DNA from 2 places in the Kitasatospora sp. NPDC057542 genome. Region 2 is predicted to be linked to the other one. Evidence: predicted binding sites of a transcription regulator. Region 2 holds the regulator's gene; the other holds the start of a gene.

Region 1 (15,529 bases), on a different contig from region 2:
CATGACCGTCGCGGCGATGTGGGAGGCCCGGGCGGCGACCGGTCGGGGGGCTGAACTCGCTTCCTGGGTGCGGGAGTTCGCGCTGCCCGCAGTCCGTGGCGCGGCCGGCCTGGAGCGCGCCGAACTGCTCTCCGCCCCCGGGGAGCGAGTGCTGCTGATCACCTGGTGGAGCGGCGAGCCCGCGCCCGTCGCCGACCCGCCGACCGAACTGCTCGGCCGCCCGGTGCACCGCTGGTCCTTCACCAGTGAGCACGTCGAGTAATCCGAAAAGCGGATGATACGGGGAACCATCGCCCCGGCCGTTACCGTGCATAGCTGAGAGGCAGCTGGACGGGAACCGGGAGCGCGGTGCGGTGAGCAGGGACGGGCGGAGCAGGACCAGGACGTACGCGGCGGGGGCGCTGGCCCTGCTGGCCCTCGCCACCGGGTGCGGCGACAACGGGGGTGGCGCCGGCGCCGCCCCGGCCGCGACCACGGCCGCACCGGCCGCACCCCAGTCCGCCGGCGCCGCGCCGGCCGCCGCGGCCACCACGCCCGGCACGACCCTGGCCGGGGGCGACGCCGCGGCCTGGGCGAAGTGGAACCTCAAGCCGCTCGCCCCGGCCCCCGCGCCGCCCGCCGACAAGCCCGTCAAGCTCGAACGCACCGGCACCGTACCGGTGTTCAGCGATGTGAAGACGAGCGACAAGGTCGTCTTCATCACCATCGACGACGGCGCCGAGAAGGACCCGAAGTTCGTCGAGATGCTCACCGACCTCAAGGTGCCGATCTCGATGTTCCTGACCAAGGACATAGTCAAGAACGACTACGGCTACTTCAAGCCGCTCCAGGCGCTGGGCAACCACATCCAGAACCACACCGTCACCCACCCGGTGATGAGCAAGCTCTCGCCGGAGAAGCAGAAGGCCGAGATCTGCGACGACCAGTCCGCGCTCACCCAGCAGTACGGCACCGCCCCGCTGCTGTTCCGCCCGCCGTTCGGCGACGGCGCCAACACCCCGACGCTCAACACCTCGGTCCAGGAGTGCGGCCCGCGCGCCATAGTGCTGTGGCGCGAGTCGATGCAGATCCACGACATGCAGTACCAGGCCGGCGACAAGAAGCTGAAGCCCGGCGACATCATCCTGGCGCACTTCCGCGGCCCCAAGGAGCTCAAGGGCGCCACGATGACCCAGATGTTCGGCGACCTGCTGGCCCGGATCCAGGAGCAGGGCTTCTCGGTGGCCCGGCTGGAGGACTACATCCAGGCGCCCGCGTCCTGAGCGGCCCGTACGGGCTGTCCCAGCATCATCAGCGGCCCGTGGTCGGTGCGGCTGAGGATCACCGTGACGGTGTTCGGCCCGGAGGGCCTGAGCTGACGGCGCAGCTCCTCCGGGGTGATCGCCATCCCGCGCTTCTTGATCACCACCGTGCCGACCCCGCGCTCGCGCAGCAGCGCCTTCAGCTTCTTGATGTTGAACGGCAGCACGTCGGTGAGTTCGAAGGCGTGCGCGTACGGGGTGGCGACCAGCTCGTCCGAGGTCAGGTAGGCGATCTTCGGGTCGATCAGCCGACCGCGCACCTGCCCGGCCACCTCGGCCACCAGGTGCGCCCGGATCACCGCGCCGTCCGGCTCGTACAGGTAGCGCCCGACCGGGCCGGCCGGCGGGTCGGGCAGGTCGCCGCCGGTCAGGCTGGCGCCCTGCGGCAGCAGGGTGGCGCGGTGCGGGCTCGCGGCCCCGGTGCCGAACCAGAGCACCGCCTCCTTGACGTCGCCGTGGTCGGAGACCCACTCGGCCTCGGCGTCCTCCGGCACCGCCTCGTGCGGGATGCCCGGCGCAACCTTCAGCGCGCCGATCGGAGTCCGCCGGCCGGCCTCGATCGCCCAGGAGAGCGGCGGGGCGTACGCCTCCGGGTCGAACACCCGGCCGCGCGAGGTGCGCCGGGCCGGGTCGGTGAACACCGCGTCGTAACCGGTGACGTCCACCTCGGCGACGTCCGCGCAGCGCACCTCGACCAGCCCGGCCAGGCCCAGCGCGGCGGCGTTGGCCGCGGTGGCGGCGCAGGCCGCCGGGTCCTTGTCCACGGCCAGCACCTCGATGCCCGCCCGGGCCAGCGCCAGCACGTCCCCGCCGATGCCGCAGCACAGGTCCGCCAGCCGTCGTACGCCCAACCCGGCGAACCGCTGCGCCCGCCACTCGGCCACGCTGCGCCGGGTGGACTGTTCGACCCCGTTGGGCGTGAAGTACATCAGGTCGGCGTCCGCCCCGAACTTCGCCCGGGCCCGCTGCCGCAGCCGCGCCTGCCCGAACGCCGCCGACACCAGATCCGCCGGGTGCTCCCGCCGCAGGCGGGTCGCCAGCGCCAGCTCCTCCTCGGGGGTGAACTCGCGCAACTCGGCGAGCAGGGCCTGGCCCTCGGGCGTCAGCAGCGGCTGGAGGTTCTCGATGTCCACGGGGTCATTCTGACCGGTCAGAGGGCGTGGAGGCGGCCGGCCGGCCGGATCCCCGGCGGCCGGAGGAGCGCAGCCGCCACCGCGACGTACGGCGTGATCCGTAGCCGAGCCGCCAGGTGCCGCGGGCGGTCGGTCCCAGCGCTGCGAGCAGGGCCGCGACGCCGACGACCGGCGCGACCGTCCACGAGTGGACGAGCATGCCGGGCACGAAGCACGCCGCTGTCCCGAAGGGCGCCGCCACGGCGGCCCGCGGTGAGCACCACCAGGGAGAGCAGCAGGTCCGCCGCCCAGTGCGTGCGCGGGCGGATCGGCGGTCGGTTCACCGCCACAGGACGCCCGAGGAGAGGATCGCGGGCAGCAGGAACGGCGAGAGCGCGGCGGCGACCGGGAGGAACTGGTAGCCGGAGCGCCGGCTGCGTACGGCCACCAGGACGCCCGCCACGAGGGCGGCCACCGGGCCGGCCATCATCCCGACGCCCAGGAAGGCCCACCCGCGCCCGTCCCCGTCGTCCCCGGCGCCGGGACCGCTGCCGAGGCAGGCGATGAAGTAGAAGACGACGAATGGGAGCACGCCTCCCAGCAGGGGCAGTGCCAGCAGGGCGAGAGCCGCGTCCTTGGGCCGGGTCGGGCCGACGCGCATCGGGATCGAGGCCATGGCAGGAGTCTGGCCGTCCGGCCCGGCGTCGCACATGAGTACGACTACTCATCCGTCGCACGAGACTTCAGGGCGCGTCGTTGGCACTCTGGTTGACTGAGTGCTAACACCGGCCTATGGTCATCCTTGGCACTCCCCACTGGGGGAGTGCTAACGCGAAGACGCGTGTCTGACCCCCGCGACGGCAGGCCCGCAGGTTCGCCCCTACCCGTTAGAAAACCCCGTAATCTCCGAAGGGGAGCTCGGACGTGACCACCAGCAGCAAGGTTGCCATCAAGCCGCTCGAGGACCGCATCGTGGTCCAGCCGCTCGACGCCGAGACCACCACGGCCTCCGGCCTGGTTATCCCGGACACCGCCAAGGAGAAGCCCCAGGAGGGCGTCGTCCTGGCCGTCGGCCCGGGCCGCTTCGAGGACGGCCAGCGTCTGCCGCTCGACGTCGCCGTGGGTGACATCGTCCTGTACTCGAAGTACGGCGGCACCGAGGTGAAGTACCAGGGCGAGGAGTACCTGGTGCTCTCCGCCCGCGACGTTCTCGCGATCATCGAGAAGTAAGACGTCCCGACCCGCCCCGGATCCGTGTCCTCAGTGACAGTGGCCCGGGGCGTGGTTGTTGGTTCACGTAGTTCGGCGGCCGGTGGGCCGGCCGCAGCCCCGAGGGAATAGGGAACATGGCGAAGATCCTGCAGTTCGACGAGGACGCCCGCCGCTCGCTGGAGCGCGGTGTCAACAAGCTGGCCGACACCGTCAAGGTGACCATCGGCCCCAAGGGCCGCAACGTCGTCATCGACAAGAAGTTCGGTGCCCCGACCATCACCAACGACGGTGTCACCATCGCCCGCGAGGTCGAACTGGACGACCCGTACGAGAACCTTGGCGCGCAGCTCGTCAAGGAGGTCGCCACCAAGACCAACGACGTCGCGGGTGACGGCACCACCACCGCCACCGTGCTGGCCCAGGCCCTGGTCAACGAGGGTCTGCGCAACGTCGCCGCCGGTGCCGGCCCGGCCGCCCTGAAGAAGGGCATCGACAAGGCCGTCGCCGCCGTCTCCGAGCACCTGCTCTCCGTCGCCCGCGAGATCGAGGGCAAGGACGACGTCGCCGCCGTCGCCTCCCTCTCCGCCCAGGACACCCAGGTCGGCGAGCTGATCGCCGAGGCGATCGACAAGGTCGGCAAGGACGGTGTCATCACCGTCGAGGAGTCGAACACCTTCGGCGTGGAGCTGGACTTCACCGAGGGCATGCAGTTCGACAAGGGCTACCTGTCGCCGTACTTCGTCACCGACGCGGAGCGGCAGGAGGCGGTCCTGGAGGACCCGTACATCCTGATCAACCAGGGCAAGATCTCCTCCATCCAGGAGCTGCTGCCGCTGCTGGAGAAGATCCTCCAGGGCGGTGCCTCCAAGCCGCTGCTGATCATCGCCGAGGACGTCGACGGCGAGGCGCTGTCGACCCTGGTCGTGAACAAGATCCGTGGCACCTTCAACGCCGTCGCCGTCAAGGCCCCGGGCTTCGGCGACCGCCGCAAGGCGATCCTCGGCGACCTGGCCGTTCTGACCGGTGGCCAGGTCATCTCCGAGGAGGTCGGCCTCAAGCTCGACCAGGTCGGCCTGGACGTGCTGGGCACCGCCCGCCGCGTGACCATCACCAAGGACGAGACCACGGTCGTCGACGGTGCCGGTGACGCCGAGGCCGTGGCCGGCCGCGTCGCCCAGATCAAGGGCGAGATCGCCGCGACCGACTCCGACTGGGACCGCGAGAAGCTGCAGGAGCGCCTGGCCAAGCTGGCCGGCGGCGTCTGCGTCATCAAGGTCGGCGCCGCCACCGAGGTGGAGCTGAAGGAGCGCAAGCACCGCCTGGAGGACGCCATCTCGGCGACCCGCGCCGCGGTCGAGGAGGGCATCGTCGCCGGCGGTGGCGCCTCCCTGGTCCACGCCGCCAAGGTGCTGAACGACGGCCTGGGCCTGTCGGGTGACGAGGCCACCGGTGTCGCCGTGGTCCGCAAGGCGCTGCACGAGCCGCTGCGCTGGATCGCCCAGAACGCCGGCCTGGAGGGCTACGTCATCACCTCCAAGGTCTCCGAGCTGGAGATCGGCCAGGGCTACAACGCCGCCACCGGCGAGTACGGCGACCTGGTGAAGGCCGGCGTCATCGACCCGGTCAAGGTCACCCGCTCCGCCCTGGAGAACGCCGCCTCGATCGCCTCCCTGCTCCTCACCACCGAGACCCTCGTGGTGGAGAAGAAGGAGGAGGAGGCCGACAACGGTCACGGCCACTCGCACGGCCACGGCCACTCGCACTGAGGCCCGAACCACTGACCGGAGGCCCGGTCCGCGCCCCGCGAGGGGAGGCGGGCCGGGCCTCTGGCCGTCCGCCCTTGACCTTTCAACTATCAGTGGAATTTTGCAGAACGCAAAGATTGCCTTATAACTGAGGCATGATCGAGGCCCGCCACCTGCGCGTCCTGCGTGCCGTCGCACGCACCGGCTCCTTCTCCGCCGCCGCCCGCGAGCTGGGGTGTACGCAGCCCGCCATCAGCCAGCAGATGAAGGCCCTGGAGAAGTCGGTGGACACCCCGCTGGTGGTCCGCTCGGGCCGCGGGATGCAGCTCAGCGAGGCCGGCCGGGTCCTGCTCAAGCATGCCACCGGAATCCTGGCCGGGCTCTGTGCCGCCGAGGAGGAGGTGGCCGCGATCGCCGGGCTGCGGGCCGGACGGGTGCGGCTGGTCTCCTTCCCGACCGCGAGCTCCACCCTGGTGCCGCCCGCGGTCGCCCGCCTGCGGGACGGCCATCCGGGGGTGCGCGTGTCGCTGGTCGAGGCGGAGCCGCCGGAGTCGCTGGCGATGCTGCGCGGCGGCGAGTGCGAGATCGCGCTGGCCTTCCGCTACCCGCAGTCCGACGGCGCCGTCGCGCTCCCGGCGCCCGCGCACGGTACGCCGCGCGAGGCCCGGGCCGAGGCCAACCTGGAGGCGCAGCAGCTGACCGCCGGGACCGACTGGTCCGATCTGGTGGCCACCCCGCTGCTGGACGACCCGTTGGTGGGCCTGCTGCCCGCCGCTCATCCGCTGGCCGGGCGGGGCGGGGCGGTGGAGCTGGCCGAGCTGGCGGGGGAGCAGTGGATCGCCGGTTGCCCGCAGTGCCGGGGGCACCTGGTGGAGCTGTGCGCCGGTGCGGGCTTCGAGCCCCGGATCGACTTCGCGACGGACGACTACCCGGCGGTGGTCGGCCTGGTGGCGGCCGGGCTCGGGGTGGCGGTACTGCCTCGCCTGGCGCTCCAGTCGGTGCGCCCTGACGGTGTGTCGACGGTGCCGGTGCGGACGGCCTCCGGGGCGCCCGCGGTGCGCCAGGTGGTCGCGCTGACCCTGCCGGACCTGGCCGAGGTGCCGGCCGTGGCGCTGATGCTGGAGCGGCTGGCGGGGGCGGCCGCCGATCGCTGACGGTGGGTGACGGGGCTGCCGTGGCCCTGCACGTACGGTGAGCCGACAGGCTGAGGCGTCACGAAGAAACGTTTCTTCACGACGCTCATGGAGACGGGTCTAGCGCTGGGCGACCGCCGGCGGGGCCAGGGGGACCTCGACCAGCCGGTGCCGCGAGCGCCCCAGCATCTCCTCGCGCTCGTCCTCGGTCATCCCGCCCCAGACGCCGTACGGCTCACGGACCGCCAGCGCGTGCGCCGCGCACTCGGCGATCACCGGACAGCGCATACAGACCTCCTTGGCACTGGCCTCGCGCGAACTGCGGGCAGCCCCGCGCTCGCCCTCGGGGTGGAAGAAGAGCGAGCTGTCCACGCCACGGCAGGCTGCGGAGAGCTGCCAGTCCCAGAGGTCCGCGTTGGGACCGGGGAGGCGGGAGAAATCTGCCATGGCTCATTCCCTTCAGAGGCTGTCGGCCGTCGGCCGGGCGTTCGGCGGGGGGCTGGCTGCCGAGCGGTGCGGCGGGGCTTCAATGCGCTGGTATGGACACCTGGAAATATGACTTAAGGCAACTCCATGGACAAGTCACCCACACACTGGCACAACAGTCAATGACCATACGAAAGCTATAAAAGCGGGCATAGCGGGCAAGCGCTCCGCCGGGCGCGGGCGTGGCAATCGGGTGGCCGACGGGCGCGCGACGTGCCGAATCGGTGTGCGGGTCGCGCGCCGACCGCGCGCGAGCTGCGGAAAAGTGCGGCGTGTGCACCGCGATGCGGCTGATCGGTAATGGGTTGGCCACGTACAGTGGTGGAGGTGGCTCCGAAGGCCGTAACTCATTCGAGTGACGGTCGTTGGAAGTGCGGAGGCGGTCAGCGGGCGCCGGACGTCGGAACGATCGCGGGCAGGTTGGGGCGATCGGCACGGAGTCCGTCGCCGATCGGCCGTGTCGGAGAGGTTCGTACCAGCCAGGAGGCTCAACGTGACGCGGATCAGCTGCGGAGGACGACGGTCATGACTTCCGTTCTCGTTTGCGACGATTCCCCGCTCGCCCGCGAGGCGCTTCGCCGCGCGGTCGCGACCGTACCCGGTGTGGACCGGGTCACCACCGCGACGAACGGGGAGGAGGTCCTCCGCCGCTGGGTGGCCGACCGCTCCGATCTCGTTCTGATGGACGTCCGGATGCCCGGCCTCGGGGGGGTCGAGACGGTCCGGCGGCTGCTGTCCGCCGACCCGGGCGCGCGGATCATCATGCTCACCGTCGCCGAGGACCTCGACGGTGTCGCGCTCGCGGTGGCCGCGGGCGCCCGCGGGTACCTGCACAAGGACGCCTCGCGCGCCGAGCTGCGGGCCACCGTCACCCAGGCCCTCGCCGACCCGACCTGGCGGCTCGCCCCGCGCCGGCTGCGCAGCCCCGACATGGGTGCGGCGCCGACCCTGACGGCGCGTGAGATCCAGGTGCTGGAGGGCATGAGCCACGGCCGCAGCAACGCCGAGATCGGCCGCGAGCTGTTCCTCTCCGAGGACACCGTCAAGACCCACGCCCGACGACTGTTCAAGAAGCTCGGGGCCTCCGACCGGGCGCACGCGGTGGCGCTGGGCTTCCGCTGGGGCCTGGTCCGCTGACCACCGGCGGCGCCGCCGGTGGCGGCGCGCCGTCGGCGGTTCCCGGAGCGGGCGCAGCACGGGCGTGTGACGTTACGGTCCCGAGGTTGCACCATGGAGGAGTGGAGCACCTCGGGGACCAGCGGACAGGCACTGCGGCGAACCACGCAGCCGCAGGACACTCGGTGGACGGCACGACGGACGGGACCACCACCGACGACGGCGGGGCGGGAGGCGGCACGGTGCAGGAGGGGCTGGTGGTGCGCGGCACGCCGTACGGTGCGGCACCGCATAACGTTCCGGTGCACAACTCCGGACGCGGTGCCGCGTTTTCCCACTCGACCAGGCACCATGGACCGATGCGCGACGACGTCGCCGGTGCGGCCGGCCAGGCGGACCCGGTGGAGGCCGAGCCCTCCGGTCCGGGCCACGATCCGTCGTACGCCGATCCCGGCGGTTCCGCCGGTATGACCGGGCCGGGCCGTCCGCCGGTGCTCGGAAGGGGTGGCTCGCCGCTGGTGGGCGAGCTGGTCGCGGCCGCGGTGCGCGGCGAGGGCCCGGCGATCGACGCGCTGCTCGCCTACGTCCACCCGCTGGCGCTGCGGTACTGCCGCGCCAAGCTGGTCCGCCTGCCCGGCGGGGCCCGGCACCACGTGGACGACGTCGCGCAGGAGGTCTGCGTCGCGGTGCTCTGCGCACTGCCCCGGTACAAGGACCAGGGGCGCCCGTTCGAGGCCTTCGTCTACGGGATCGCCGCGCACAAGATCGCCGATCTCCAGCGGGCCGCGATGCGCGGGCCCGGTTCGACCGTCGTGCCGCAGGACGACCTGCCGGAGGTGCCGGACGAGGCGCTCGGCCCGGAGGAGCAGGCGCTGCTGAGCAGCGACGCGGCCTGGGCGAAGGAACTGCTCTCCAACCTGCCGGCCCGTCAGCGCGAACTGGTGCTGCTGCGGGTGGCCGCCGGGCTGTCGGCGGAGGAGACCGGCGAGGTGCTGGGGATGTCACCGGGTGCCGTCCGGGTCGCCCAGCACCGGGCGCTCAGCCGGCTGCGGGCGCTCGCGGAGGAGTCCTCCTGATCCGTGCCGGTTCCACCGGGTGCGCGCCGCTTGCGGGGAATGGGCCACGGGGCGGGGTTGTTGTCAAGGGCACACGAGGACACATTCGCGGTGCCAGTACCATGGGGTATCGGCGCCTGGGCGGGTTGCCAAAGTTTCACGGGTGCGCGCGGGGTCCCCTTGGAGGATCCTCCCATTGCACCCGGCTTCGGCGGTCTGCGCGAGTGAGCGATGAATGCGCCCCCACCCTCAGGGCGTGAGCGGATTAGGCCGGCCACGGAAGGTACCCCCCAAATGTCTTACAACGCCGCAGGCGTACCCGAGAAGTTCGCCATGCTCGGGCTCACGTTCGATGACGTCCTGCTGCTGCCCGGGGCCTCCGAGGTGCTGCCGAACCAGGTGGACACCTCCTCCCGGGTCTCCCGGAACGTCCGCGTCAACATCCCGCTGCTCTCCGCGGCGATGGACAAGGTCACCGAGGCCCGGATGGCCATCGCGATGGCGCGCCAGGGCGGCGTCGGCGTGCTGCACCGCAACCTGTCGGTCGAGGACCAGGCCAACCAGGTCGACCTGGTGAAGCGCTCCGAGTCCGGCATGGTCACCGACCCGATCACGGTCGGCCCGGAGACCACCCTGGCCGAGGCCGACGCGCTGTGCGCCAAGTTCCGCATCTCCGGCGTGCCGATCGCCGACGAGGCGGGCAAGCTGCTCGGCATCGTCACCAACCGCGACATGGCCTTCGAGTCGGACCGCAGCCGCCAGGTCCGCGAGATCATGACCCCGATGCCGCTGATCACCGGCAAGGTCGGCATCTCCGGGGTCGACGCGATGGCCCTGCTGCGCCGCCACAAGATCGAGAAGCTGCCGCTGGTCGACGACGAGGGCCGGATCAAGGGCCTGATCACCGTCAAGGACTTCGTCAAGGCCGAGCAGTACCCGAACGCCGCCAAGGACGCCGAGGGCCGGCTGCTGGTCGGCGCCGCCGTCGGCGCCAGCGCCGAGGCGTTCGACCGGGCCCAGGCCCTGGTCGAGGCCGGTGCGGACTTCCTGGTGGTGGACACCTCGCACGGCCACAGCCACAACGCGCTGGCCTGGATCGCGAAGATCAAGTCCGCCGTCAAGATCGACGTCGTCGGCGGCAACGTGGCCACCCGGGACGGCGCCCAGGCGCTGATCGACGCCGGCGTGGACGGCGTCAAGGTCGGCGTCGGCCCCGGCTCCATCTGCACCACCCGCGTGGTCGCCGGCATCGGCGTCCCGCAGATCACCGCCATCTACGAGGCCGCCCAGGCCTGCCAGGCGGCCGGCGTGCCGGTCATCGGCGACGGCGGCCTGCAGTACTCGGGCGACATCGGCAAGGCGCTGGCCGCCGGTGCCGACACCGTGATGCTCGGCTCGCTGCTGGCCGGCTGCGAGGAGTCCCCGGGCGAGCTGCTGTTCATCAACGGCAAGCAGTTCAAGTCCTACCGCGGCATGGGCTCGCTGGGCGCCATGCAGTCCCGCGGCCAGGCGAAGTCCTTCTCCAAGGACCGCTACTTCCAGGGCGAGATCACCTCCGACGAGAAGCTCATCGCCGAGGGCATCGAGGGCCAGGTGCCGTACCGCGGCCCGCTGTCGACCGTGCTCTACCAGCTGGTCGGCGGCCTGCGCCAGACCATGGGCTACGTCGGCGCCGCCACCGTCGCCGAGATGGAGAGCAAGGGCCGCTTCGTCCGGATCACCTCGGCGGGCCTCAAGGAGAGCCACCCGCACGACATCCAGATGACCGTCGAGGCGCCGAACTACTCGACCCGCTGACCCGCCGGACCACCGAAGGGCCTGCTGCCGGACCACGGCGGCGGGCCCTTCGGGCTGTCCGGGCCGTGGGCCGTCGGGGCGGGAGCAGCGGCAGTACGGGATACTGGGGTGCGGCCGGGGTGACCCGGCGGGCATGAGCAACACAGCAGAAGGGCTCGAAGTGACCGAGATCGAGATCGGGCGAGGCAAGCGCGGCCGCCGGGCGTACGCCTTCGACGACATCGCCGTCGTCCCCAGCCGCCGTACCCGGGACCCGAAGGAGGTCTCGATCGCCTGGCAGATCGATGCCTACCGCTTCGAGCTGCCGTTCCTGGCCGCCCCGATGGACAGCGTGGTCTCGCCGCAGCAGGCCATCAAGATCGGCCGCCTCGGCGGTCTGGGCGTGCTGAACCTCGAAGGCCTGTGGACCCGCTACGAGGACCCGCAGCCGCTGCTGGACGAGATCGCCGCGATCACCGACGCGCCCACCGCGACCCGTCGGCTCCAGGAGATCTACGCCGCGCCGATCCGTGCCGAGCTGATCAAGCAGCGGATCCAGGAGGTCCGCGACTCCGGTGTGGTCACCGCCGCCGCGCTCTCGCCGCAGCGCACCGCCGAGTTCTCCAAGGCCGTGGTGGACGCCGGCGTCGACGTCTTCGTCATCCGCGGCACCACCGTCTCGGCCGAGCACGTCTCCAGCGCCGCCGAGCCGCTCAACCTCAAGCAGTTCATCTACGAGCTGGACGTCCCGGTGATCGTCGGCGGCTGCGCCACGTACACCGCGGCGCTGCACCTGATGCGGACCGGCGCGGCCGGCGTGCTGGTCGGCTTCGGTGGCGGTGCCGCCCACACCACCCGCAACGTGCTGGGCATCCAGGTGCCGATGGCCACCGCCGTGGCCGACGTGGCGGCGGCCCGCCGCGACTACATGGACGAGTCCGGCGGCCGCTACGTGCACGTGATCGCGGACGGTGGCGTCGGCTACAGCGGCGACATCCCGAAGGCCGTCGCCTGCGGCGCCGACGCGGTGATGATCGGTGCGGCACTGGCCCGTGCGACGGACGCCCCGGGCAAGGGCTTCCACTGGGGCATGGAGGCCGTCCACGAGGAGCTGCCGCGTGGCAAGCGGGTGGACCTCGGGACGGTCGGCACCACCGAGGAGATCCTGACCGGTCCTTCGCACACGCCGGACGGGACCATGAACCTCTTCGGTGCGCTGCGGCGGGCGATGGCGACCACGGGGTACACGGAGCTCAAGGAGTTCCAGCGGGTCGAGGTGACGGTCAACCCGGCGCTCGACCACCGCTGAGGCTCGGGTTTTCGTCGTGAGGGAGGCCCCTGCCGGGGAGACGGCGGGGGCCTTTCGGTCTTCCGGGGCGGGGGCGGGGCTTTCGGGAGGGGGCGGGGCGGGGTCAACTGCGGGTGGCGGTGCGGCGGGTGAGCAGGAAGCCGCCGATGAGGGCGATGGCGTAGAAGGCGGCGTCGAGGGGGCGCAGGTCGGCGCGCCAGGTGGCGACGGTGTCGTGCAGCAGGCCGTGGGGGGCGGGGCCGTCGGCGTGGATCCGGCGGAGGTGTTCGATCAGCTGGCCGAGGAGGAGGGCGCCGGCTGCGAGGAGGGCGCCGAGCGGGGGGAGTAAGCGGCCCTGGCCGCCGAGGCGGCCGAGGGGGAGGGCGACCAGGCCGGCCGGGGCGATGGCCAGCCAGCCGAGGCTGTCGGCGGCGCGCAGGGGGGCGCTGCCGTAGGCGAGGCCGCCGAGCAGCATGGCGAGCAGGGCCAGGACCACGGCCAGGGCGGTGCGGCGGCGGGGGACGGGGCGGGGCGCGGGTTCGGTGGGCTCGAAGCCGGTCACCGGGGCGCCCGGCATGCCGGGGGCGACGTAGCCCTCGGGGGTGGCCGGGGCCGGTGCGACCGAGTAGTGCTGGGCGGTGAGCGGCCGGGTCGATGGGCCGTCAGTGCCCGGTGCGGGTACGGTCATGGGCGTCGAATCCCCCCGGAAAGACGATGAGCTGCCGAACGGTAGCAGTGACCCGGACAGATCTTGGCGAGTTTTCGATCACAGATCGGGCACGGAGCGCCGTACCCGTTCCGGTTCGTCCCGGCTTGGGTCGGGGGCCGGGTGGTCGAGGGCTCCCGGGACAGGGGATGATGGAGGCTTGGGCGCTCGGGACCCAGGTGGGCCGACGCGCCGTCACCACGACCGCCGGCAGCACATGGGGGAACGTTCCGAATGACCCAGGCGCAGGGTTCCACCGGCCGCCTCCTGGCCGGCCGCTACCGCCTGAACGGCGTGCTCGGGCGCGGCGGCATGGGCACGGTATGGCGCGCCGAGGACGAGATGCTGGGCCGGACCGTCGCGGTCAAGGAACTGCGGATGAACGCCAGCGTCGACGAGGAGGAGAAGCACCGGCTGATCACCCGGACGCTGCGCGAGGCCAAGGCGACCGCGCGGATCCGGCACAGTTCGGCGGTGACGGTCTTCGACGTGGTCGACGAGGACGACCGGCCGTGGATCGTCATGGAACTGGTCGAGTCCCGCTCGCTCGCCGACGTGGTGCGGGAGGACGGGCCGCTGACGCCCGGCCGGGCGGCGGAGATCGCGCTGGACGTGCTGGGCGTGCTCAGCGCGGCGCACGCGCTGGGCATCCTGCACCGGGACGTCAAGCCGTCCAACGTGCTGATCGGCGAGGACGGCCGGGTGGTGCTCACCGACTTCGGCATCGCCAGCGTGGAGGGCGACGCCTCGGTCACCTCCACCGGGATGCTGGTCGGCGCGCCCTCGTACATCTCGCCGGAGCGGGCCCGCGGGCAGAAGCCCGGGCCGCCGGCCGACCTGTGGTCGCTCGGCGGCACGCTGTACGCGATGGTCGAGGGCCGGCCGCCGTACGACCGGGGCTCGGCGCTGGCCACGCTGACCGCGGTGATGACCGAGGACCTGACCGCGCCGGTGAACGCCGGGCCGCTGCTGCCGGTGATCGAGGGGCTGCTGGCGAAGGACCCGGCCGAGCGGCTGGACGCCTCGCAGACCCGGTCGATGCTCAAGCGGGTGGTCGCGGAGGCGACCGCGCGGGCCGAGTCGACCACCGAGCACGCGGTGCCGGTGGAGAAGCCGGCCGAGGCGGCGTCGGCGCCTTCGAAGGCGGAGCCGGAGCAGCCCGAGGACGGCCGCAAGCGGGCTGTGGGCGGGCTGCTGGGGACGGTTCGGGTGGGGAGCCGGGCGCAGGGCGGGGAGCCGGCCGCGAAGGCCGCGGAGCCCGCCCCGGTCGAGCCGGGGCCGGAGCCGATCCGGCCGGTGACCAGTGAGTGGACGAGGGGTGCGACGCAGGCGGCCGGGGCCGACCCGCGCACCGGCCGGCGGCGGCTGGCCATCGCCACCGTGATCGTGGTGCTGCTGCTGATCGCGGGAGCGGTGGCGGTGATCCAGGCGGTCGGTGGGGACGGCGGTTCGAACGGCGGGGCCACGCAGAGTGCGGGTGCCACGGCGCCGGTGGCGACCGGTACGGAGCCGGTGCCGACGTCGGCAACGGCGGGTGAACCCGCGCTGGCGCCCGCCCAGCCGACGGGCGATCCGGCTGCGGTGCCGGACGCGCCCGTGCAGTCCGCCACCGCGCCGGCGGCCCCCGTGCAGCCCCCGGCGCAGGCCCAGACCCCGGCACAGGCCCAGCCCCCGGCACAGCCCGCGCCGGGCGCCGTGCCGGCCGGGTACCACGAGTACAAGGACCCGAGCGGCTTCTCGGTCGTGCTCCCGGACGGCCTGCAGCCGACCGGGTCGGAGGCCAACCGGCGGATCTTCAAGAACGCGGCCGACGGCAGCCAGCTGCGGATCGAGTGGACCACGTCGCCCGGTCCGAGCGCGGTTGCGGACTGGCAGGAGTCCGAGCCGGCCCTGATCGCGAAGGTCACCAACTACCAGCGGGTGAACCTGGCGGCGATCGGCTACCGGCAGTGGAGCAACGCGGCGGACTGGGAGTGGACCAGCGGCACACCGAGGACGCACTCGCTCAACCGCGGCTTCGTGACCGGGACCCCGGCCAAGTACGGGTACTCGATCTACTGGATCGTCCCGGACACCGAGTGGGCCGCCCAGGCCCCGGTCCGGGACATCGTCTTCAACAGTTTCCAGCCCGCGCCGTAGGTCAGCCGATCAGGCGTTGCTTGGCGCGGGTGAACTCGTCCTCGGTGAGGGCACCGGAGGCGCGCAGGGCGGCCAGCCGTTCCAGCTGGCCGATGAGCTGTTCGCCGGTGGCGGCCTCGGCCGGTGCGGCGACGGGCACGGCCTTCGGGGCGTTGCGGGCGGCCCGGGCGGAGGCCCGGAGCTGCTCGGCGAAGAACTCGGCCTTGACCACGTCCTCGTAGCGGTGTGAGCCGGTGAGCGCCACCACCAGGAGCACTTCGCCGTTGAGCTTGGTGCGGGTCACGGAGACGTCGGTGACGGCGGCAAGCGGAACCGGCACCGGAGGTTTCCCGTCCTTCAGGAAGAGCAGCCGATGGGTGGTCAGCACGAGCACTCCCTTGCGGAAGTGCTCGGGGTGGCGCCCGGCGGTGGAGGCGACCGGCTTCTCGCCGTCGATGGCGGTCACCTCGACGGCGCGGAC
Region 2 (15,529 bases):
GCACGATCCGGTCGGCGATGCCGTCCAGGTCCACCCTGGTCACGGGCGCGGCGTCGGCCGACGCCTCCTCGCCGTCCGCCTTCCTGGCCTTCGGCTCGTCCTCCTCCCCGCCGAGCGGGCGCCCGGCCCGCTGCGGCCCGAACGGGGAGGGCGTGTCGGCGGCCAGCGTGACCAGGTAGGGGCGGCAGCCGTTCGGGAAGGACAGGTCGAAGACGTGCGCGTCGTAGACCGGGTCGAAGTTGCGCACCGACAGGAAGGCCAGGTAGCGGCCGTCCGCGGTGAAGGAGGGCGAGGTGTCCACGAAGCGCGGCTGGGTGACCTCGCCGACCGTCCGGGTGGCCAGGTTGGCCAGCACGATCTGGCGCAGCGAGTGCGGGCCCATCCCGCGCACCGGGCGCGACCAGGCCAGCCAGGCCGAGTCCGGGCTGAAGGCCGGCCCGCCGGGCTCGCCGTCGGCGCTGCGGTCCAGCTCGTGCACGGCGCCGTCGGCCAGCGCGACCAGCAGTACCCGGCCGTTCGTGCACGCCGAGCGCGGCCTGCTTGCCGTCCGGGGAGACCACCAGCGAGTTGACCCGGCCGAGCTGCCCCGCGGCCAGCCGGCGGCGCTCGGCACCGTGCAGGTCGGGGGCGTACTCCAGGGCGTCCTCGCCCTCGGCGTCGGACACCCACAGCACGCCCTGGGCGCCGTCCTCGCCCGGCACCACCCGGACCAGGCGCCCGCGCACGCCAGGGGTCTCGTCCAGCACCCGGGCCGGGCCCTCGCGGTGGGTCAGCCAGTGCACGCTGCCGCGCACCACCACGGCACTGCCCCGGCCGGTGCGGTCGGGGGCGACGGACTCCAGCCAGTGCGCGGCGGGCACCGGGCGGGGGCGGCGCCCGGCCCGCGGGCCGGCCGGCCGGACGTCCAGCCGGCGCGGCTCGGCGCCCTCCAGGTCGTCCAGCAGCCAGAGGTCGCCGGCCCGGTGGAAGACCACCCGGGTGCCGTCGGTGGTGGCGTTGCGGGCGTAGAAGCCGTCCGGGTCGGCGGTGTGGCGGCGCAGGTCGGTGCCGTCCGGGCGGCTGGACCACAGTTCGCCGACGCCCTCGTGATCGGACAGGAAGGCGATCCTGCCGCCTTGCCCTCCCTCTCCGGCCACCCACAGCGGCGAGTCCAACTGCCCGTCCAGCTCCGCGTGGACGCGGGCGAACTCGTCCCGGCCGAGCCACAGCTTGCCGGCCCGCCCGCCCCGGTACCGCTTCCACCAGGCCGGATCGAGGCCGTTGACGCTGTTCAGGAGCACCCGGTCCCCGCCCGGCTCGAAGGCGAGCCCGCCGACCGGCCCGTACGGCAACCGCTGCGGCTCGCCGCCGTCCAGCGGCACGGCGTGCGCCCAGGTGCGGCGCGAACTGGCCTCACCGGCGCTGGTGACGGCGATCGGGCTGCCGTCGGCCGTCCAGCCGAGCACCCGGGTCTGGTTGCTGCCCCAGTGGGTGAGCCGGCGCGACGGGCCGCCGTCCACCGGCACCACGTGGACCTCGGGGGCGCCGTCCCGGGTGGAGGTGAAGGCGAGGTGCCGCCCGTCCGGGGAGAACCTCGGGTGGTGGACCGGCAGGTGGTCCGCCGTCAGCCGCCAGGCCCGGCTCCCGTCCAGCGGGGCGAGCCAGAGGTCGTCCTCGGCGACGAAGGCGACCAGGTCGCCGTGCAGGTGGGGATGGCGCAGGTAGGCGCCCGCCGAGGTGCTCGGGGAGGTGCTCAGGGAGTCCGTCACCCGGCCAGCCTAGGCAGGTGCGCGTACGATCCGCGCCGTTTTTCCCAGACTCCCGGCACCCCCGCGGACGGCGGTCGGGGCGGCCCCGACCGCCGTTACGACCAGCGTCCGTTACGACCAGCGGCCGGTGCGCCCGAGCAGCAGCGCGCCGGCGGCCACCCCGGCGGTGGAGGTGCGCAGCACCGAGGGGCCCAGCCGGTACGGCTTGGCCCCCGCCTCGGCGAACGCGGCCAGCTCCTCCGGGGAGACCCCGCCCTCCGGGCCGACCACCAGCACGATGTCCCCGCCCTCCGGCAGCCCGGCGTGTGCCAGCGGCTCGGCGCCCTCCTCGTGCAGCACGGCGGCGAACGCGGCCTGCGCCAGCACCGGCGTCAGCTGCCGGGTGGTCATCACGTCCCGGACCACGGGGAAGCGCAGCCGACGGGACTGCTTGCCCGCCTCCCGGGCGGTGGCCCGCCACTTGGCGAGCGCCTTGGCGCCGCGCTCGCCCTTCCACTGGGTGATGCAGCGCGAGGCGGCCCACGGGATCACCACGTCCACGCCGACCTCGGTCATGGTCTCCACGGCCAGCTCGCCGCGGTCGCCCTTGGGCAGCGCCTGGACCACCACGATCCGCGGCGCGGGCTCCGGCTCCCGGCGCACGGCGGCGACCGTCACGTCGATCGCGTCCTTGCCGAGCACCCCGGCGACCGTGCCGTCCACGCCGAGCCCCAGCCCGTCGGCCAGGGTCACCGCCTCGCCCGGCTCCAGCCGCTTCACCGCGGCCGCGTGCCGCCCCTCCGGGCCGTCCAGGCGCACCACGGCCCCGGGCACGGCGGCGGCGATCCGCTCGGTCTCGACGACGAAGACGGGCGCGGTCATGACGGAGAACCTCCAGGAGTGGGACGGGAACACGGAAGAGGTGCCGGGGGACTTCCCCCGGCACCCCTCCGCGGACGGCTACCGGCCGTTGAAGGCGTCCTTCAGCCGGGAGAAGAGGCCCTGCTGGCCCGGCGCGAACTGGCCGGCCGGCCGCTCCTCGCCGCGCAGCACCGCGAGGCGGCGCAGCAGCTCCTCCTGCTCGGCGTCGAGCTTGCCGGGCGTCTTCACCTCGACATGCACTATCAGGTCGCCCCGGCCGCCACCGCGCAGGTGGGTGATGCCCCGGCCGTGCAGCGGGATCGACTGGCCGGACTGGGTGCCGGGCCGGATGTCGACCTCCTCCAGGCCGTCCAGGGTCTGCAGCGGCACCTGGGTGCCGAGCGCGGCCGCCGTCATCGGGATGGTGACGGTGCAGTGCAGGTCGTCCCCGCGCCGCTGGAAGATGGTGTGGGTGGTCTCGGCGATCTCGACGTACAGGTCGCCGGCCGGGCCGCCGCCGGGGCCGACCTCGCCCTCGCCGGCCAGCTGGATCCGGGTGCCGTTGTCGACACCGGCCGGGATCTTGACGGTCAGGGTGCGGCGGGCCCGCACGCGGCCGTCGCCGGCGCACTCCGGGCACGGGGTCGGAACGACGGTGCCGAAGCCCTGGCACTGCGGGCAGGGGCGGGAGGTCATGACCTGGCCCAGGAAGGACCGGGTGACCTGGGAGACCTCACCCTTGCCGCGGCACATGTCACAGGTCTGCGCCGAGGTGCCGGGGGCCGCGCCCTCGCCGCTGCAGGTGGTGCAGGTGACGGCGGTGTCGACCTGGAGCTCCTTGGTGGTGCCGAAGGCGGCCTCCTCCAGGGTGATCTCCAGCCGGATCATGGCGTCCTGGCCGCGGCGGGTGCGCGAGCGCGGGCCGCGCTGGCCGGCCGCGGCGCCGAAGAAGGCGTCCATGATGTCGGAGAAGCCGAAGCCCGCCGCGCCGGCGCCGAAGCCGCCCGCACCCCCGCCGCCCGGGGACAGCGGGTCCCCGCCGAGGTCGTAGACCTGACGCTTCTGCGGGTCGGAGAGCACCTCGTAGGCGGCGTTGATCTCCTTGAACCGCTCCTGCGTCTTCGGGTCCGGGTTGACGTCCGGGTGCAGTTCGCGTGCCAGGCGCCGGAACGCCTTCTTGATCTCGTCCTGCCCCGCATCCCGTCGGACGCCGAGTACCGCGTAGTAGTCCGTGGCCACCAAATGCTCCGCTTGTTCCGCCTGTAGTAGTGCTGCGACTGGACGCCCCCGTTAGATTTCTAACGGCGGCCTTTGCTAGGACTCGGCCAGGATCTGGCCCACGTACCGCGCCACCGCTCGCACCGCCCCCATTGTGCCCGGGTAATCCATCCGGGTCGGACCGATCACACCCAGTTTTGCCACGCTCTCGTCGCCCGAACCGTAGCCGACCGAGACGATCGAGGTGGAAGTCAGCCCCTCGTAGGCGTTCTCCCGCCCGATCCGGACCGTCATCGCGGCGTCCGCGGTCTCACCCAGGAGGCGGAGCAGGACGACCTGCTCCTCCAGGGCCTCCAGCACCGGCTGGATGGTGAGCGGGAAGTCGTGCCCGAAGCGGGTCAGGTTGGCCGTGCCGGCCAGCATGATCCGTTCCTCGTTCTGTTCGGCGAGCGTCTCGAACAGCGTCGCCAGGACCGTGCTGACGGTCGGCCGGTCGGCCTGCTCGAAGTGCGCCGGGAGTTCCTCCAGCAGTCCCGGGACCTCCGGGAGGCGCCGGCCGGTGGCTCTCGCGTTGATCCGGGCCCGCAGGTCCGCCAGCACCGTCTCGCCGACCGCGCCCGGGCAGTCGACCATCCGCTGCTCGACCCGACCGGTGTTGGTGATCAGCACCAGCATCACCTTGGCCGGGGCCAGCGCCACCAGCTCGATGTGCCGGACGGTGGAGCGCGACAGCGAGGGGTACTGCACCACCGCGACCTGCCGGGTCAGCTGGGCGAGCAGCCGCACGGTGCGGGCGACCACGTCGTCCAGGTCGACCGCGCCGTCCAGGAAGTGCCGGATGGCCCGGCGCTCGGGGGCGCTCATCGGCTTGATCTCGGCGAGCTTGTCGACGAAGAGGCGGTACCCCTTGTCGGTCGGGATGCGGCCGGCACTGGTGTGCGGCTGGTGGATGTAGCCCTCCTCCTCCAGCGCCGCCATGTCGTTGCGGACGGTCGCCGGCGACACCCCGAGGTTGTGCCGCTCCACCAGGGCCTTGGAACCGACCGGCTCCTCGGTGCCCACGTAGTCCTGCACGATCGCGCGGAGCACGGCGAGCTTGCGGTCGTCCAGCTGGCGGACCTCACCGGCCATGGGGCACGCACCTCCGTCTTCGCACGTTGTCCGACTGTGTCCCTTGCTGCTGCGGGCCGCTCCGGGAGGCCCCGGCCTTGGCACTCTGAACACGCGAGTGCCAAATCCGTACCTGCCAGTGTAAGGCCCGGGTCCTACGGCAGGAACGGCCCGACCGGGGTGATCCTCCCCGCAGTTCCGCCCACGGCCCGCGGGGCGCCGACGGTTCGATCCTCCCGGCGCCGGGATGGTGCCGGGAGGCCGTCCGGGTGGCAGCATCGATAGCGACGGCGAACGGAGGAGCAAGCGATGTCGAGCTCGGGCCAGCACACCCGTTTCGCACCCGATCGCGGCCTGACCAGCCGCATGGTCGCGACGATGTTCGTGATCGGGCTGCTGTACGTCGGTTTCACGGGCCTGCTGATCGCGCTTCTGCGCGGTGCCTGGCCACTGATCGTCCTGCTGTCCGGCGGGCTGTTCGTCGCCCAGTTCTGGTTCAGCGACAAGATCACCGAGCGGGCGATGGGCGCCCACCAGGTGTCCCCGGAGCAGTTCCCCCAGCTGCACGGCACCGTCGACCGGCTCTGTGCCCTGGCCGACATGCCCAAGCCCCGGGTGGCGGTCGCCGACAACGACATGCCGAACGCCTTCGCCACCGGCCGCAACCCGCAGAACGCGGTGGTCTGCGTGACCACCGGACTGCTGCGCCGGCTGGAGCCCGAGGAACTGGAGGGCGTCCTCGCACACGAGCTGTCGCACGTCGCCCACCGGGACGTCGCGGTGATGACGATCGCTGGCTTCCTCGGCGTCCTCGCCGGGGCGATGACCCGGATCGCGATGTACGGCGGGTTCATGGGCGGCGGGCGCAACAACAACGACCAGAACGCGGCCATCGTGGCCCTGGTCGTCCCGCTGGTGTCGATGGTCGTCTACGCGATCAGCTTCCTGCTCACCCGGCTGCTGTCCCGCTACCGCGAGCTGGCCGCCGACCGCGCCGCCGCCCAGCTCACCGGCCGGCCCAGCGCACTGGCTGCGGCCCTCACCAAGGTGACCGGGCAGATCGCGGCCATCCCCACCGAGGACCTGCGCAAGTCGCAGCCGTACAACGCCTTCTACTTCGCCCCCGCGCTGAGCGCCCGGGAGACCGCCTCGCAGCTGTTCTCCACCCATCCGACGCTGGAGAAGCGGCTGGCGCAGCTGGCGAGGATCTCCGAGCAGCTCGGCCGCTGACCCCCGATGTGAAAGGACCGCCGTGGGAATCCTGGACGCCCTGTTCGGCCGCACCAAGCCCGTCAAGCCCGACCTCGACCAGCTGTTCGGCGTGCCGTCCGCCGCGCTCACCCTGGAGGCCGGGGCCGGGTTCACCCCCACCGGGCTCGGCTCGGTCTGCTTCGCCGCCGTCGAGGGCGCGGCCTTCGTCCAGGTCGAGCAGCAGGTCCGGGCGCTGCTGGACGCCGACACCGAGCGCGGCGGCGTCCCGGTGGAGGCCTCCACGGACGGCTACGGCTACTCCTGGCTGCTCGCCCGGCACCGGCCCGAGGAACTGCCGGAGCTGGTGAACGACCTGCACGCGGTCAACAGCGAGCTGGAGGCGAACGGCTTCGGGCCGCAGCTGCTCTGCTCGCTCGTCGCCTTCCGCGACCCGCAGGGGCGTTCGCTGGCCCTGGTCTACCTCTACAAGCGGGGCACGTTCTACCCCTTCGCCCCGATGCCCGGCGGCGGGGAGAAGCGCAACAGCCCGCTGGAGCTGCAGGTCAACGCGATGCTGGGGAACGATCTGCGGCTGGAGAAGGACCTGAGCCGCTGGTTCCCGGTCTGGGGCGCACCGGGTCTGTGACGGTGCGCGGGCGTCAGCCGCCGGCGGTCGAGCGGTACGCCTTCACGGCGGCGGCGAGGACCTCTTGGGCGTCCGTGGACGGCTTCCGGCTGGAGGAGTGCTGCACCACGAGGATCACGTCGCCCTGGCGGACGAAACCGGTGACCTTCTCGAACGGCTTTGAGTCCCCGGGGAAGGCCGAGGTGAAGTGGATCAGAAGGCTCTCGTCAGCCGGCACCCCGGCCGGCGTGACGGACGCGGTCTCCCGGATCCTCGTGCCGTCCGTGAGTGTGGTGGTGAAGGATGCGCAGCGCTTCGCGGCGCCGCGGATGGCGTCCATGACCTCGGCCGCTCGGCCGGGCACGTAGCGGTCGAGCGACTCCCGGCCGAACCAGCCGTCGTCCTCGCCGCCGGTCGGCGTCCGTTCCAGGCCCACCGCCACGTTCTCCAGGGGTGGGGCGTGCGTCGTCATGAAGGAGTCGACCTCAAGTTCGTCGCACCGAAGCGAGGCGATGGGGACGGGCGTGACCGAAGCGGCGGTCGACGTCGGCTCGACCGTCACCTTGTTCAGCCGGAACCCCCGGGGAAGCCGCTCCTGGGTCAGCAGGCCCTCGCGCAGGCTCTTGGGCGCGGGCACCGGGGTGAAGGCCGCAGCGGCCTCCGGCCCCGCCTTCTGGTCAGCCGTGCAGGCCGACACGCCGAGAACCGCCAGAACGATCCCCACCACCGCGCCGTGACGTGTGCGCACCGATCCCACCCCCAGGATTCGTGATTCGCCCCGCACTCTCCCACACGGGCGCTCCCGGGCTCTCACGTCCTCAGCACGCCGTCCGCTACAGCAGTCCGATGAGGAACCGGGCCGCCAGCCCGCACCCGAGCAGCAGGAAGCCGCTCAGGAGGAACAGCCCCAGGGCCCAGGCCACCTCGGCGAGCCGGTCCCCGACGGTTCGCGGGGCCCCGTCCCAGGGGTCGCCGGGCTCGCCCCGGAAAGGTTCCGGGGCGGGCAGCGGGCCCGAGAGGTCCAGGCGCATGTGCTCCTCGGAGCAGTACGTCCGGACGAGCAGTTCGGCGGACCGGCGGTCGATCTCCAGGGCCAGCCACCCCTCGGGCAGCTCCAGACCCCCGCGGTCCACCGTCCTGGGCTCCGTCCGGCCGCAGACGTCGCACAGCTCCAGGTCCTGGTCGTCCCCCGGCTCGTCCCGCTCCGGCACCCCGCCGCCGGCGGTCCCGGCCGGTGCGGTGGCTTCCGCCGCACCGGCCGCCCCGGCGCCCCCGGTACTCGCCAGTTCCGACACGACGTACAGCACGAAGGCGGCCCCGAGGGCGGCCACGGCGGCGCCGGTGTACTGCGGCCGGCTGTCCTTCACGAGGCCGAAGGCCGCCCCGGAGAGCACGAGGAACAGGAAGGTGCCGGCCCGGACGGCGCGGGAGTGGAAGCGGTGCATGCGGTGATCATGCCAGCGCCCGATCCCTATGATCACCCGTATGCGCAGCCGCCAGTACGGACCCGACCTGACCCCGCCGTGGAAGAACCAGGCCCCCGCCCCGGAGGTGCCCGCCGAGCGGGACCTGGTGGTCGAGGAGGCGGCGACCGGCTTCTGCGGGGCGGTGGTGCGCTGCGAGAAGACCGCCGAGGGCTTCACCGTCACCCTGGAGGACCGGTTCGGCAAGCACCGGGTGTTCCCGCTGGTGCCGCGCGGCTTCCTGCTGGAGGGCAGGGTCGTGACCCTGGTCCGCCCCACCGGCCCGGCGGCGCCGCGCACCCCGGCCCGCACCGCCTCCGGCTCGATCGCCGTCCCGGACGCCCGCGCCCGGATCGCCCGGGAGTCCCGCATCTACGTCGAGGGCCGGCACGACGCCGAGCTGGTCGAACGGGTCTGGGGCGACGACCTGCGGATCGAGGGCGTGGTCGTCGAGTACCTGCGCGGCATCGACGACCTGCCCGCGATCGTCGCCGACTTCGCCCCCGGCCCGGGCCGCCGCCTCGGCGTCCTGGTCGACCACCTGCTCCCCGGCACCAAGGAGCACCGCATCGCCGCCAGGGTCACCGGCGACTCGGTGCTGGTCGTCGGCCACCCCTACATCGACATCTGGCAGGCCGTGAAGCCCGCCTCCGTCGGCATCCCCGCCTGGCCCGCCGTCCCCCGCGGCGAGGACTGGAAGGAGGGCACCTGCCGCCGCCTCGGCTGGCCGGTGGACACTCCGGCGGCCTGGAAGCACATCCTCTCGAAGGTGAACTCCTACAAGGACCTGGAGCCCGAACTGCTGGGCCGGGTGGAGGAGTTGATCGACTTCACGGCCCTGCCCGGTCAGGAGTAGGTCTGGAACTCCGAGGTGTCCAGGGTGATGTCGAGCAGGTCGACCTGCCCCCTGATGAGCTCGGCCTCGACGCCTTCCGGAACCTCCAGGTTCTCGAAGACTCCCATCATCCGGTCATCGATGGCGGTCATTGCGCGCCCCCTCCGACGGCTGACACCACGTTAGCGACACTCAGTCCACCAGGTCACGTACGACCGCGTCCGCGAGGAGGCGGCCCTGGAGGGTGAGGGCGGCGCGGCCCTGCTCGTAGGGGCCGGCGGCGAGGAGGCCGTCGGCGAGGTGCCGGGCGGCGGACTTGCGGCCGGTGTCGGTGAGGAGGTCCAGGGGGACGCCGTCGACCAGGCGCAGTTCGAGGAGGATGCGCTCGACGCGGCGGTCCTCGTCGGCCAGCACCTCGCGGGCCAGGGCCGGGGTGCGGTGCTCGGCGAGGGCCCGGGCGTAGGCGGCGGGGTGCTTGGCGTTCCACCAGCGGACGCCGCCGACGTGGCTGTGGGCACCGGGGCCGGCGCCCCACCAGTCGGAGCCGGTCCAGTAGAGCTCGTTGTGGCGGCAGCGGCCCTCGGGGGTGGTGGCCCAGTTGGAGACCTCGTACCAGGAGTAGCCGGCGGCGGCGAGCGCCTCCTCGGCGATCAGGTAGCGGTCGGCGTGCACGTCGTCGTCGATCATCGGCAGTTCGCCGCGCTTGACCCGGGCGGCGAGCCGGGTGCCCTCCTCGACGATCAGCGAGTACGCGGAGACGTGGTCGGGCCCGGCGCCGATGGCGGCGTCCAGGGAGGCCCGCCAGTCGTCGTCGGACTCGCCCGGGGTGCCGTAGATCAGGTCGAGGTTGACGTGCTCGAAGCCGGCCGCGCGGGCCTCGGCCACGCAGGCCTCGGGGCGGCCCGGGGTGTGGTGGCGGTCGAGCAGCCGCAGGACGTGCGGACGGGCGCTCTGCATGCCGAAGGAGAGCCGGTTGTAGCCGCCCTCGCGCAGTTCGGCCAGGTACGCCGGGTCCACCGACTCCGGGTTGGCCTCGGTGGTGACCTCGGCGTCCTCGGCGAGCCCGAACTCCTCGCGGATCGCGGCGAGCATCTTCACCAGGTCGCGGGCCGGCAGCAGGGTCGGGGTGCCGCCGCCGAGGAAGACGGTCCGCACCGGGAGGTCCGTCTCCCCCAGCACCTTCCGGGCCAGCCGGATCTCGGCGACCACGTTGTCCGCGTACGTCTCCTGCGAGGCGACCGCCCCGGAGGAGCGCAGCTCGGTGGCGGTGTAGGTGTTGAAGTCGCAGTAGCCGCAGCGGCTGGCGCAATACGGCACGTGCAGGTAGAAACCGAACGGCCGCGAGCCCAGCCCGTGGAGGGCGTGCGCGGGCAGGGAACCGTCGGACGGCACCGGTTCGCCGTCGGGAAGTGCGGAGGGCATGAACCCATTGTCCCGTACGACCCGCCCTACCCGGCGGGCCGTACGGGAACGGGGCCGGTCAGGCCTCGTTGGCGCCCGCGTACATCGCGGCCACCGCGTCCGCGTAGGTCCGCTCGACCACCGGGCGCTTGATCTTCAGGCTCGGGGTGAGCTCGCCGTGCTCGATGTCGAGGTCGCGGGGCAGCAGGTGGAACTTCTTGATCGTCTGCCAGCGCTGGAGATCGGCGTTGACCCGCTTGACGAAGCCCTCGACCAGCTCGTGCACGGCCGGCTCGACGGCCAGCTCGGCGTAGGACTTGCCGGCCAGGCCGTGCTCGGCGGCCCACGGCAGCAGGACCGCCTCGTCCAGGCCGATCAGCGCGGTGCAGTAGTTGCGGCCGTTGCCGATCACCAGGATGTTGCTCACGAACGGGCAGACCGCCTTGAACTTGCCCTCGACCTCGCTGGGCGCCACGTACTTGCCGCCGGAGGTCTTGAACAGGTCCTTCTTGCGGTCGGTGATCCGCAGGAAGCCGTCCGGGGTGAGCTCGCCGATGTCCTCGGTGTGGAACCAGCCGTCCGGCTCCAGCACCTCGGCGGTCTTCTCCGGCAGGTTGTGGTAGCCGCGCATGACGCCCGGGCCGCGCAGCAGGATCTCGCCGTCCTCGGCGATCCGCACCTCGGTGCCGGGCAGCGGACGGCCCACCGTGCCGATCCGCACGTCCTCCGAACGGTTGACGCAGGAGCCGGCGCTGGTCTCGCTCAGGCCGTAGCCCTCCAGGATCGGCACTCCTGCGCCGAGGAAGAAGTAGCCGATCTCCGGGGCGAGCGCGGCGCTGCCGGAGACCGCGCCACGCAGCCGGCCGCCGAAGGCCGCCCGGATCTTCGCGTACACCAGCCGGTCGGCCAGCGCGTGCTGCACCCGCAGGCCCAGCGGGGCGGTTCCGGTACCGGTGGCGACCCGGCTCTCCTGGATCACCCGGGCGTACTCGCGGGCGACCCCGGCCGCCCACATGAAGATCTTGTACTTGGCGCCGCCCTCGGCCCGGGCCTTGCCCGCGATGCCGTTGTAGACCTTCTCGAAGATGCGCGGCGCCGAGGCCATGACGGTCGGCCGGATCGCCGGCAGGTTGTGGATGATCCGGTCCACCCGGCCGTCCACCGCCATCACGTGCCCGGTGGCGATCTGCCCGGAGATCAGCGTCTTGCCGAACACGTGCGACAGCGGCAGCCACATGAAGTGCACGTCGTCGGGGCGCAGCAGCCCGCTGGCCTCCTGCGCCCGGCCCTCGTACGCCCAGCAGTCGTGCACCAGGCGCACGCCCTTGGGGCGGCCGGTGGTGCCGGAGGTGTAGATCAGGGTGGCCAGCTGCTCCTTGCCGAGCCCGTCGACGGCCTTCTCCACCGCGTCCGGGTGCTCCGCCAGGTACCGGGTGCCGCGCTCCTCCAGCTCGGCGAGGGTGAGCAGCTCCAGGCCGGCGCTCTCGGGGGCCTCGGCGGGCGCGTCGAAGAGGATCACGGTGCGCAGCCCGGGCAGCTGGTCGATCCGCCCGACGGCCTTGGCCAGCTGGGCCGCGTTCTCGGCGAACAGGGCCCGGGAGCCGGAGTCGGAGAGGATGAACGCGGTCTCGTCCGCGTTGGTGCTGGGATAGACGGTGGTGATCGCGGCGCCCGCGCACATGGCGCCGAGGTCGGCGACGATCCACTCGATCCGGGTCGAGGAGGCCAGGGCGACCCGGTCCTCGGGCCGGATGCCGAGCGCCATCAGGCCGGCGGCCACCGCCTTGACCCGGGCCGCGGTCTGCGCCCAGGTGAGCGAGCGCCACTGCTCGGCGCCGGGTGCGCCGTCGGCGGCCTGCTCGTCCACGGGCGAGGGGTAGCGGTAGGCCTCGGCGTTCGGGGTCAGGGCGACCCGCTCCAGGAACAGGTGGGCGACGGAGGCGGGGCGCGCGGCGACGAGGTCGGGCCTGCCGGAGTCGATCAGGGACTGCGCGGAACTCAACGAGGACCTCCGGGGGCGGGTGGCCGTCTGCGGGATTGTCGCGGCGTCCATGGGGGTGGTCGCCGGGCCCCCGGTTCACCTGAGCGGTACCGGTCAGTAACAAAGGGGCAATCAGCAGCCTAGGGGGAAAGCGGTCATTCCGTAAGAGGGCAGCGCCCGACGGCACCTCCCCGCACCCCCGGTGCCGCACCCCCGCCGTTCGGCAAAGGCCCGGCAAACCTCCGGCTCCCGCACGCCGAATGGCCTGTACGACACTACAGAACACCCAGAATTGGGGTGCGAACCCGACCCGCGACGACAAGAGTGTGCTAGTGCTGATCAGACTGCTGAGGGCGTACCTCCGCCCGTACTCCCGACCGATCACCCTGCTGGTGCTACTCCAGCTGGTGTCCACCCTCGCGGCGCTCTACCTGCCGACGCTCAACGCCGACATCATCGACGACGGCGTCGTCAAGGGCGACACCGGCTACATCCTGCGCGTGGGCGGAGTGATGATCGCGGTCACCGTCCTCCAGGCCCTCTGCTCCATCGGCGCCGTCTTCATCGGCGCCCGCACCGCCATGGCCTTCGGCCGGGACGTCCGCGCCGCCGTCTTCGAACGGGTGCAGAGCTTCTCCGCCCGCGAGGTCGGACAGTTCGGCGCGCCCTCCCTGATCACCCGCACGACCAACGACGTCCAGCAGGTCCAGATGCTCGCCCTGATGAGCTTCACGCTCATGGTCGCCGCGCCGATCATGTGCGTCGGCGGCATCATCATGGCGCTCAACCAGGACGTCCCGCTGTCCGGACTGCTGCTCGCCGTCATCCCCGCGCTCGGCGTCGTCGTGGTCCTGCTGGTCCGCGCGCTGCGCCCCAAGTTCCGCAGCATGCAGAAGCGGATCGACACCGTGAACCGGGTCCTGCGCGAGCAGATCACCGGCATCCGCGTCATCCGCGCCTTCGTCAAGGACGACCGGGAACAGGCCCGCTTCGCCGACGCCAACGAGGACCTCACCCACGTCTCCAGCCAGGTCGGCCGGCTGATGTCCATCATGTTCCCCACCGTCATGCTGGTGGTGAACGTCTCCAGCGTCGCCGTGCTCTGGTTCGGCGCCCACCGCATCGACAGCGGCGCCATGGAGATCGGCGCGCTCACCGCGTTCCTCTCCTACCTGATGCAGATCCTGATGAGCGTCATGATGGCCACCTTCATGTTCATGATGGTGCCGCGCGCCGAGGTCTGCGCCGAGCGCATCGAGGAGGTCCTCGGCACCCACAGCAGCGTCGTCCCGCCCGCCGCCCCCGTCACCGAGGTGCTGCGCCGCGGCAACCTGGAACTGCGCGACGTCGACTTCCGCTACCCCGGCGCCGAGGCCTCGGTGCTGCGCGGCATCGACCTCACCGCCCGGCCCGGCGAGACCACCGCCATCATCGGCTCCACCGGAAGCGGCAAGTCCACCCTGCTCGGCCTCGTCCCTCGGCTCTTCGACGCCACCTCCGGCCAGGTCCTGCTCGACGGCGTGGACGTCCGCGAACTCGCCCCCGCCGCGATCGCCGAGAACGTCGGCATCGTCCCGCAGAAGCCCTACCTCTTCTCCGGCACCGTCGCCAGCAACCTCCGCTACGGCCGGCCCGACGCCACCGACGAGGAACTCTGGCACGCCCTGGAGATCGCCCAGGCCAAGGAGTTCGTCGAGAAGCTGCCCGAAGGCCTGGACGCCCCCATCGCCCAGGGCGGCAGCAACGTCTCCGGCGGCCAGCGCCAACGCCTGGCCATCGCCCGGACCCTGGTCCGCCGGCCCTCCGTCTACCTCTTCGACGACTCCTTCTCCGCGCTCGACTACGCCACCGACGCCAAGCTCCGCAAGGCCCTGGCCCTCGAAACCTCCGACGCCACCGTCCTGATCGTCGCCCAGCGCGTGTCCACCATCCGCGACGCCGACCGGATCATCGTCCTCGACGAGGGCGCCGTCGTCGGCTCCGGAACCCACCACGAACTGATGGCCGACAACCCGACGTACCGGGAGATCGTGCTCTCCCAGCTCACCGAGCAGGAGGCGGCATGACCAGCCCCGGAAACAAGACGGACCTGGCCAAGGGCCGGGCCCCGAGAGGCACCGCCCCCACGGACGCCCCGCAGAAGGGCGCCCCGAAGAAGGACGCCGGCCTGCCCGGCGACTCGCAGGCCGCCGCCGCCCGCCGCGGCCCGGCCGGCCCCGGCCGCTTCATGGGCGGCCAGGGCGCCGAGAAGTCCATGGACTTCAAGGGCTCCGGCAAGCGCGTCCTCGGCCTGCTGCGCCCCGAACGCAACACCCTGGTCGGCGTCCTGATCCTCGGCGTGCTCGGCATCGGCTGTGCCGTCATCGGCCCCAAGATCCTCGGCGACGCCACCGACCTGATCTTCGCCGGTGTCGTCGGCGCCCGCTTCCAGTCCGGCACCTCCAAGGAACAGGTCGTCGACGGGCTGCGCGCCCACGGCGAGGGCGGCGTCGCCGACCTGCTCTCCTCCGTCGCCTTCACCCCCGGCCAGGGCATGGACTTCGGCGCCATCGGCACCGTCCTGCTCTGGGTGCTCGGCGTCTACGTCGCCTCCGCCGTCTTCGGCATCTTCCAGGGCCGGCTGGCCACCCGGGCCATCCAGGCCGCCAGCTACCGGCTGCGCCAGGACGTCGAGGCCAAGCTCGGCCGGCTGCCGCTCAGCTACTTCGACAAGCAGCCGCGCGGCGAGGTGCTCAGCCGGGTCACCAACGACATCGACAACATCGGCCAGTCCATGCAGCAGACCATGGGACAGGTCGTCAACTCGCTGCTCACCGTGGTCGGTGTGCTCGCGATGATGTTCTGGATCTCCCCGCTGCTCGCGACGATCGCGCTGATCTCGGTGCCCGTCTCGGTGGTCGTCGCCACCAAGGTCGGCAAGAAGGCCCAGCCGCAGTTCGTCCAGCAGTGGAAGTCCACCGGCCAGCTCAACGCCCACATCGAGGAGATGTACACCGGCCACGCCCTGGTCAAGGTGTTCGGGCGGCAACAGGAGTCCGCAGAAGCCTTCCGCGAGCACAACGAGTCGCTCTACCAGGCCAGCTACAAGGCCCAGTTCATCTCCGGCATCATCCAGCC

The links. Region 2 encodes HrcA, which represses chaperone genes, less so after heat shock. Its sites were predicted from a motif close to TTNGCACTCNGNNNNNCNGAGTGCNAA; they were not measured.
Region 1: the regulator HrcA is predicted to act here: its motif matches at 3,170-3,196, upstream of groES (co-chaperone GroES).

What each region holds. Positions count from the first base shown of each region.
Region 1 covers NZ_JBHVFE010000042.1:6,667-22,195, forward strand. Annotated here, with positions in the region: gene tsaD (tRNA (adenosine(37)-N6)-threonylcarbamoyltransferase complex transferase subunit TsaD) at 1-5, shown strand, start outside; gene ACFU7Y_RS08350 (hypothetical protein) at 2-262, shown strand; gene ACFU7Y_RS08355 (polysaccharide deacetylase family protein) at 354-1,262, shown strand; gene ACFU7Y_RS08360 (SAM-dependent methyltransferase) at 1,238-2,434, opposite strand; gene ACFU7Y_RS08365 (hypothetical protein) at 2,754-3,089, opposite strand; gene groES (co-chaperone GroES) at 3,338-3,643, shown strand; gene groL (chaperonin GroEL) at 3,760-5,391, shown strand; gene ACFU7Y_RS08380 (LysR family transcriptional regulator) at 5,526-6,524, shown strand; gene ACFU7Y_RS08385 (WhiB family transcriptional regulator) at 6,624-6,950, opposite strand; gene ACFU7Y_RS08390 (response regulator transcription factor) at 7,515-8,126, shown strand; gene shbA (RNA polymerase sigma factor ShbA) at 8,573-9,181, shown strand; gene guaB (IMP dehydrogenase) at 9,455-10,957, shown strand; gene ACFU7Y_RS08405 (GuaB3 family IMP dehydrogenase-related protein) at 11,118-12,245, shown strand; gene ACFU7Y_RS08410 (hypothetical protein) at 12,349-12,912, opposite strand; gene ACFU7Y_RS08415 (serine/threonine-protein kinase) at 13,165-15,069, shown strand; gene ACFU7Y_RS08420 (SHOCT domain-containing protein) at 15,071-15,529, opposite strand, start outside.
Region 2 covers NZ_JBHVFE010000062.1:3,277-18,805, reverse strand. Annotated here, with positions in the region: partial or broken gene ACFU7Y_RS11115 (PDZ domain-containing protein) at 1-1,673, opposite strand, end outside; gene ACFU7Y_RS11110 (16S rRNA (uracil(1498)-N(3))-methyltransferase) at 1,860-2,609, opposite strand; gene dnaJ (molecular chaperone DnaJ) at 2,688-3,827, opposite strand; gene hrcA (heat-inducible transcriptional repressor HrcA) at 3,903-4,937, opposite strand; gene htpX (zinc metalloprotease HtpX) at 5,226-6,146, shown strand; gene ACFU7Y_RS11090 (hypothetical protein) at 6,169-6,753, shown strand; gene ACFU7Y_RS11085 (hypothetical protein) at 6,767-7,480, opposite strand; gene ACFU7Y_RS11080 (hypothetical protein) at 7,566-8,177, opposite strand; gene ACFU7Y_RS11075 (DUF3097 domain-containing protein) at 8,218-9,051, shown strand; gene ACFU7Y_RS11070 (hypothetical protein) at 9,042-9,182, opposite strand; gene hemW (radical SAM family heme chaperone HemW) at 9,223-10,452, opposite strand; gene ACFU7Y_RS11060 (long-chain fatty acid--CoA ligase) at 10,511-12,433, opposite strand; gene ACFU7Y_RS11055 (ABC transporter ATP-binding protein) at 12,745-14,478, shown strand; gene ACFU7Y_RS11050 (ABC transporter ATP-binding protein) at 14,475-15,529, shown strand, end outside.